2 regions of the Streptomyces sp. NPDC047017 genome follow, and region 1 is predicted to be linked to the other one. Evidence: riboswitches for the same ligand, from Rfam matches in the RefSeq annotation. Region 1 holds a riboswitch; the other holds the start of a gene.
What was found. Region 1 has a riboswitch for guanidine ahead of ABZ858_RS26925 (MBL fold metallo-hydrolase). Riboswitches for the same ligand answer to the same signal wherever they lie in the genome.

Region 1 (3,388 bases):
GAACGGAACTGGTGCCCCGCGAGTCTTCCTAGCGCCCGGCCGCTGGTCGGCCGGGCGAAAGGCATGTGGCTCATCTCCCGCAGGGAAAGACCGTATCCCGGGGCCCGGTTGAGAACCACGGATGAGGACGGCATGCGGATCGCATGCTTCATGACCACCCTGGCGGCCGGCCGATCGCCACTCGATCTCGGTCTCGGTCTCGGGCTGCGGGCCCGGCGCCATGCGTCTTTCATCGTGTTCTGCTTCTTCTCGCCCGAGACGAACGCACGGCGTCCGCCACGGTTGGTCGGCGGCCTGCGGACCTGGACCTCGGTGGCGTCCAGCCGCAGCTCGATGCCCTCGGCCTGGGCATAAGCGAATACGTCCGCCAGGGTCCGCAGCCGCAGGCCGGGCCGGTCGGGGACCGCGCATCCTCGTTCGGCCAGGAGCTTGCGTATCTCTGCGATCGCGCGGGTGACGGTGGAGCGGTCGACATCGAACAACAGGGCAAGGACAGAGTGGGGGAGATCGTGTCGCAGGTGGATCAGCGTGACGACCAGCCGGTCGACGAACACGAGGCGATGCCGGGCACCTGCCCCCGCCTCGCGTTTCCTGGGCCCGCCACGTGTCTCGTGACGGCGTCCCTCGACCAGGACCTCCCAAGAAACGGCCAACTCCACGACCAAGCCGGCCAGATGCTGCCGGGAGATCCCTGTGAACAACTGATGCGCGAGGATGTTCCGGTTGATCATGATCGCCACGGGCTGGATCGTCCCACCCCCGCGCGATCACACCTCAACCACAATCACGCACCAGCTCGTAAGGCAACGGCGAACGGCCACACGTCACCGCACCACCCCGGCCGATCCGGCGACAGACCGGACCACACCTCGCTCGACGATCATTTCGTAGCGGCGAAGATCACCTCGCTGTGCAAGCTCAATCGCCTGGGCAGAGAACAAAGAGGGGGAAGGCGCGTCGCCTGGGCCGGTCGCCGCTCTCGTTGAGCGCGGCGCGGATTTCGTGCAGGTGGGCGGTTGTCATCTGGAGCGGGGGCTCGTCGGGCTGGTAGGTGGTGCGTATCGGGTAGTCCACGCCTGGATCGGTGGTCATCTCGATATGGCAGCCCAGGACGTGGGTGACCGGTCGACGTTCGGAGAACTCGATCAGTCGGTCGATGGTCCGGGCAAAGGCAGGCCAGTCCTGTATGTACAGTCGCCCAGGGTAGACCGTGTCACCAGTGAGCAGGAACCCGCTCCATGGGTCGTAGAACGTGACTGCTGCCTGGTGGTGCCCGGGGGTGGCCAGACACTCGAGCACGCGGTCTCCCAGATCGACCTGCGCCACGGTGGTGGGGTCCTCGTCGAATCCGAAATACTTCCAGGCGGTGGCGAGGTCTGCGCCGACCACTGTGGTGTCGGGGCGGTCGGTGAACTGGGCGTCCCCTGCGATGTGGTCGCCGTGGGGATGGGTGTGCAGCACCAGCAGGTGATACCTGTGCCGGGGGTGGCGGGCGAGCCAGTCCTCGACGAGTTCGTCAACCAGCCTTCGCAGGGGGAAAAGCTCTGCGGACGCGGTAGCGCCGGTGTCGATCAGCACTGCCTGGGCATCGCCGAAGAGCAGAAACAGGAACGGCGCCTCGTAGTTGATCGCCATGTTCTGTCTCAGGATGACCGTATGCTCGTCGAACGCGTAGACCTGGATGTCCGGGTCGGAGTTGTGCTTGGCCGATGGTGAGCCGTGGATCCAACGGACGTCCAACTCGCGAGGCGGGGGAACCGAGCCGGCGGAATCAGTAGAAGGTATGTCTACGTCCACGACGCCTCCTGAGTGCGTCGTCTTGGCGGGCCGGGTACGGCGCACATCTCGTCCGGGGCAGGCACGCACCTACGAGCCTCCGCAGCGACGCTATCACGACACTGAGCGGCTCCTCTTGGCCCTGCGTGGGTGCAGCGGCATCGCTCTGTGCTGGGCACCCTCAACGTGACCTTCACTGCGAGAGCCTGGAATGTCCTCATTCAGGTTGCTCGGGCACGCTTGCCGCCGCGGGGCCCGCAGTCCTGTCCGGCGAGGGTGACGTTATGCATCCGGGCGATGCCGAGCATGGCGTGATGGACGCCGTCGCCTTTGAGTCGACAGTCGCGGAGTATCTTCCAGGTCTTCGTGCGGGCGAAGACGTGCTCGCCCCGGGCGCCGCCGTCCGCGAACGTGGTGGTCTTGCCGACAGCGGCCTTGGCGCCGGACTCCTCCCACGCGTTGCAGTCGTTGCGGTTCGCGGCGAGTGGCCGACCGATCACGACGACCAGGCGGGGCGGGTGTCGGCGTCGAGGACGACTTGGTGGCTGGTGGAATACCGGTAGTTCTTCGACCACTCGGCGATGGTTTGTGCGCCAGTAGGCCGCCGCGACAGCAGGGTCCGGGCCGCAAGCGGAGGACTCCGCGGCCGACCCTTGCGAACGACATCCGCACCCTGGCGCCGCGGAACGGTCACCGGCTTCCCGAATTGCCTCGAACCCTCGTCGGACCGACAGACTGGAGGCGGATGCGGGAGCAGGACGAAGTCCTGCGGCTCGCGGTGGCGTTTCTCGCGTGCAGCCAGCGCGATGACGAGCCGCTTCTCGCCATCGACACTGAGCGAGTCCGCGAGAGCAACGGGCTCCTGATCGTGCCCTGCAACTCCGTGCAGTACCTCGCCTCGCGTGACGTGAGACAGCAACTGCTCGACTGCCGGCCCATCCTCGTCGACCTTGAACGCGGCGACGCACGGTCAGGAACCCTGGATGAACGCCACCTGTGGAGGACGACTCCGAGCACCTGACGAGGCTGCGGCTGTCCCGCAACCACAGTTGCGGGACAGCCCTTGGAGAACGGCCGGATGGTGGAATTCGGTACATGGGGTGAACTCCTCCGTGCGGGCGGGGCGTTCTCCCGAGTGCTGACCCGGTGAGTATCTGAAGGTTCCCCGGCGGACGACGACGGGTCCGTGAAGCGGTGCGCGGTGCTGCCCCGGCCGCCCCCGGGGGGCGATGTCGGCAAGCCGGTGATGTCACGACGTGAGGGGGACATATCTCCGGGTTGCCGACGGCACGTCGCGCCCTTCGACTGCCGTACGGGATCTTGGCGGAAGCCGGTGGCCGGGCGGCGCCGTAGCTGCGCTCACCGCCGGCACGGCTCGTTCGGCGACTGCCCCGGCACGGGCCGGCTCCCTCGACGCGTCCCGGTAACGGCAACAAAAATTGTCTGGGGCGACAGGTCGCCCGCACTCTGGCGGAGGAGGTGATCGCCATGACCGGCGCACACAACGAGACCCAGAACCGAACCTCGTACGATGTCATCGTGATAGGCGGTGGAGCGGGCGGGCTGAATGCCGCGCTCGTGCTCGCACGGGCCCGTCGCCCGGTCGCCGTCG
Region 2 (3,388 bases), on a different contig from region 1:
AACAAGCGCCCCGTCCAGGGCTGGAGCGGCGGCGAGTACGCGCCGGAGAACGAGGACCAGCGCTCCTACGGCCAGATCACCGTCCGCGAGGCCACCGACAAGTCGGTCAACGCGGTGTACGCGCAGCTGGCCGCCGACGTGGGCTCCGGCAAGGTGAAGGACACCGCCGTCGCGCTCGGCGTCCCGGCCACCACCCCGTCCCTGATCGGCTCCCCGTCCATCGCGCTGGGCACCGCCACCGCCAGCGTCCTGGACATGACCGAGGCGTACGCCACCCTCGCCAACCACGGCAAGCACGGCGCGTACCGGATGGTCACGAAGATCACCAAGGACGGCGCCAACGCCGTCGTCCTGCCGACGTACGAGTCCACCGTCAGCCAGGCCGTCAGCCGCCAGGCCGCCGACACCACCACCGCCGTGCTCCAGAGCGTCGTGCAGAACGGCACCGGCGCCCCGGCCCAGGCGATCGGCCACCCCGCCGCCGCCAAGACCGGCACCGCCGAGGACGACAAGGCGGCCTGGTTCGCCGGGTACACGCCCGACCTGGCCACCGTCGTCTCCGTGATGGGCCAGGACCCGGACAACGCCAAGCACATGCCGCTGTACGGCGCTCTCGGCCTCGACCGGATCAACGGCAGCGGGGCGCCCGGCAGCATCTGGGCGCAGTTCATGGGCGACGCGCTGAAGAACACCCCGGCCACCGACTTCGACCTCCAGCTCCAGGCCGGCGCCGACGAGAGCCAGGCACCGTCGGGCGACACCGGGCAGACGCCGGGCACCGGCGGCCAGGACGACGGCGGCGCCACCGCCACGGCCCCGGGCGGCCAGGACACCCAGGGCCAGGACCAGGGGCAGACGCAGGGCCGGACCGGCGGCACCCCGGGCGACTCGGGCGGCGGCACGCCGGGCGACGGCGGCACGGGCAGCACGCCGGGCGGCGGCGCCGGCGGGAACACCGGGCAGCCGGGCGGCGGCGGGAACCCGGCGGCCGGCGGCACCACGGACGGCACCGGCGGCGGCACGCCCACCGGGCCGGGCGGCCCCACGGACGGCAACGGCCCGGGCGGCGACCAGGGCACCACCACGGGCAACGGCCCGGGCGGCCCGCAGAACGGCACCGCGCCCCGCCGCCAGTGAGCCGACGCTCAAGGCGACGTCGGCGCACTGGACACTCAGTGCCCCGAGGTCGCCTTGAGCCCCACCACGGACACCAGCAGCAGGCACACGAAGAAGATCCGGGCGGCGGTCACCGGCTCCCCCAGCACCACCATGCCGAGCACCGCCGCACCGGCCGCCCCGATGCCCACCCACACGCCGTACGCGGTGCCGATGGGCAGGGATCGCGCGGCCCAGGACAGCAGCAGCATGCTCGCGACGATCCCGGCACCGGTGAGCACACTGGGCACCGGCCGGGTGAAGCCCTCGCTGTACTTCATCCCGATCGACCAGCCGACCTCCAGCAGACCGGCGACGACAAGCAGGACCCAGGCCACGACAGCACCTCCGAGACGAACAGGCGTTCACGAACAGGTGCGTCGTCTTTGCCTTGGTCCCCGGTACGGCGCGTCTCGTCGGGCTCCTCCCGAGGCTAGCAAAGGAACGCGTGAGGGGCCGGTGACGGTGGTCACCGGCCCCTCACGCGGATTCGGAGCCGGACGTACCGGCTCAGGGATTCAGAGATACAGACCGGTGGAGTCCTCCGACCCCTCGAAGCGGTCCGCGGCCACGGCGTGCAGGTCACGCTCGCGCATCAGCACGTACGCCGTGCCCCGCACCTCGACCTCGGCCCGGTCCTCCGGGTCGTACAGCACCCGGTCGCCCGGCTCGACGGTCCGCACGTTCTGCCCGACCGCGACGACCTCCGCCCAGGCCAGCCGGCGTCCCACCGCCGCCGTCGCGGGGATCAGGATGCCGCCGCCCGAACGCCGCTCGCCCTCGCTCGTGTCCTGCCGGACCAGCACGCGGTCGTGCAGCATCCGGATGGGCAGCTTGTCGTCGTGGGTGCTGTGCTCGTTGTTGTTGGCGCTCACGCCTCGAACCTACCTGCCTTCAGCGCGTCCGTACGCGGGTGGGTCGCCCGTGACCTCAGCCGCGGCGCTTGCGCGTGCCCACCGCGAGCAGCCCGACGACCCCCACGGCGAGCAGCGCGACCGGCACGACCCGCTCCAGGCGGGGCGCGCCCGTCTCGTCCGTGAACCGGCCCCGCACCTCGCTCACCACTCGGTTGACCTGCACATAGGCCCGGCCGAGGGTGTGATCGACGTGGGCGGCGACCTTCGCCCTGGCGTCCCCGGCGATGGTCTTCGGGTGCACGCGCACACCGATCTCGTCGAGCGTCTCGGCCAGTACCTCGCGGCGGTGCCTGATGTCCGCCTCGATCTCAGCCGGGGTCCTGGTGTCCGCCGTGTCCGCCACCGTCGCGCCTCCGAAGTCAACTGATGCCTGTTCAGCACAGTCTGTCAGCTCCCGCCGCGACCGCGCTGTCGGCACCCCCGGTTACCCTCGGACCGACACGGTATAGCCACGTACGCGGACACGCACGAGGAGACGAGCTTCGATGACCGAGCGACTCCAGCCCGGGGACCCGGCCCCCGCCTTCACGCTCCCCGACGCCGACGGCAACGAGGTGTCGCTGGCCGACCGCAAGGGCCGCAAGGTCATCGTCTACTTCTACCCGGCCGCCCTCACCCCCGGCTGCACCAAGCAGGCGTGCGACTTCACCGACAACCTCGACCTGCTGGCGGGCGCCGGGTACGACGTCATCGGCATCTCCCCCGACAAGCCGGAGAAGCTCGCCAAGTTCCGCGAGACGGAGTCCCTGAAGGTCACCCTCCTCGCCGACCCCGACAAGAAGGTCCTGGAGTCCTACGGCGCCTTCGGCGAGAAGAAGCTCTACGGCAAGACCGTCACCGGCGTCATCCGCTCCACCGTCGTCGTGGACGAGCACGGCAAGGTCGAACGAGCCCTCTACAACGTGAAGGCCACCGGCCACGTGGCCAAGATCATCAAGGACCTGGGCATCTAACACCCCCACCCCACGCCCACGGCCCGCCCGGACCTCCGGCGCGGGCCGTTCCCCTTTCCGGCCCATTCCGCGCGTGACTGTCCGACAACCGGTTCGTTACTCCGTACGAGGCCACGAACGTGTGAGCCAAGAGAGCGGAGGCTGTGGCATGGGCACTGCATCGGGCGCGACCGGAGAAGGTGCGGATCCGTACACCGGAGAACGGCTTGAGCGAGCCGTCGCCGAGGCGCGCACCTGGGCAGACCTGATGAGACGACTCGGCCTTCGAACGAGCGGAGGCCGGCGCCGGCTCCTGCAGGAGAAGGTCGCCCGTCACGGCATCGACACGAGCCACTTCGCCCAACGGAGCCCGTGGCGCAAGTA

Region 2: linked by a shared signal. The riboswitch ahead of ABZ858_RS19415 (multidrug efflux SMR transporter) and the one ahead of ABZ858_RS26925 (MBL fold metallo-hydrolase) in region 1 are both predicted to bind guanidine.

The regions. Positions count from the first base shown of each region.
Region 1 covers NZ_JBEYVW010000017.1:160,060-163,447, reverse strand. Annotated here, with positions in the region: gene ABZ858_RS26935 (LacI family DNA-binding transcriptional regulator) at 1-32, shown strand, start outside; partial or broken gene ABZ858_RS26930 (transposase family protein) at 228-731, opposite strand; gene ABZ858_RS26925 (MBL fold metallo-hydrolase) at 919-1,797, opposite strand; guanidine-III (ykkC-III) riboswitch at 1,809-1,880, opposite strand; partial or broken gene ABZ858_RS26920 (hypothetical protein) at 1,998-2,533, opposite strand; gene ABZ858_RS26915 (YrhB domain-containing protein) at 2,522-2,797, shown strand; gene ABZ858_RS26910 (NAD(P)/FAD-dependent oxidoreductase) at 3,265-3,388, shown strand, end outside.
Region 2 covers NZ_JBEYVW010000010.1:276,287-279,674, forward strand. Annotated here, with positions in the region: gene ABZ858_RS19410 (transglycosylase domain-containing protein) at 1-1,137, shown strand, start outside; gene ABZ858_RS19415 (multidrug efflux SMR transporter) at 1,173-1,493, opposite strand; guanidine-III (ykkC-III) riboswitch at 1,530-1,603, opposite strand; gene ABZ858_RS19420 (co-chaperone GroES) at 1,674-2,030, opposite strand; gene ABZ858_RS19425 (DUF3618 domain-containing protein) at 2,086-2,415, opposite strand; gene bcp (thioredoxin-dependent thiol peroxidase) at 2,558-3,025, shown strand; gene ABZ858_RS19435 (HNH endonuclease signature motif containing protein) at 3,174-3,388, shown strand, end outside.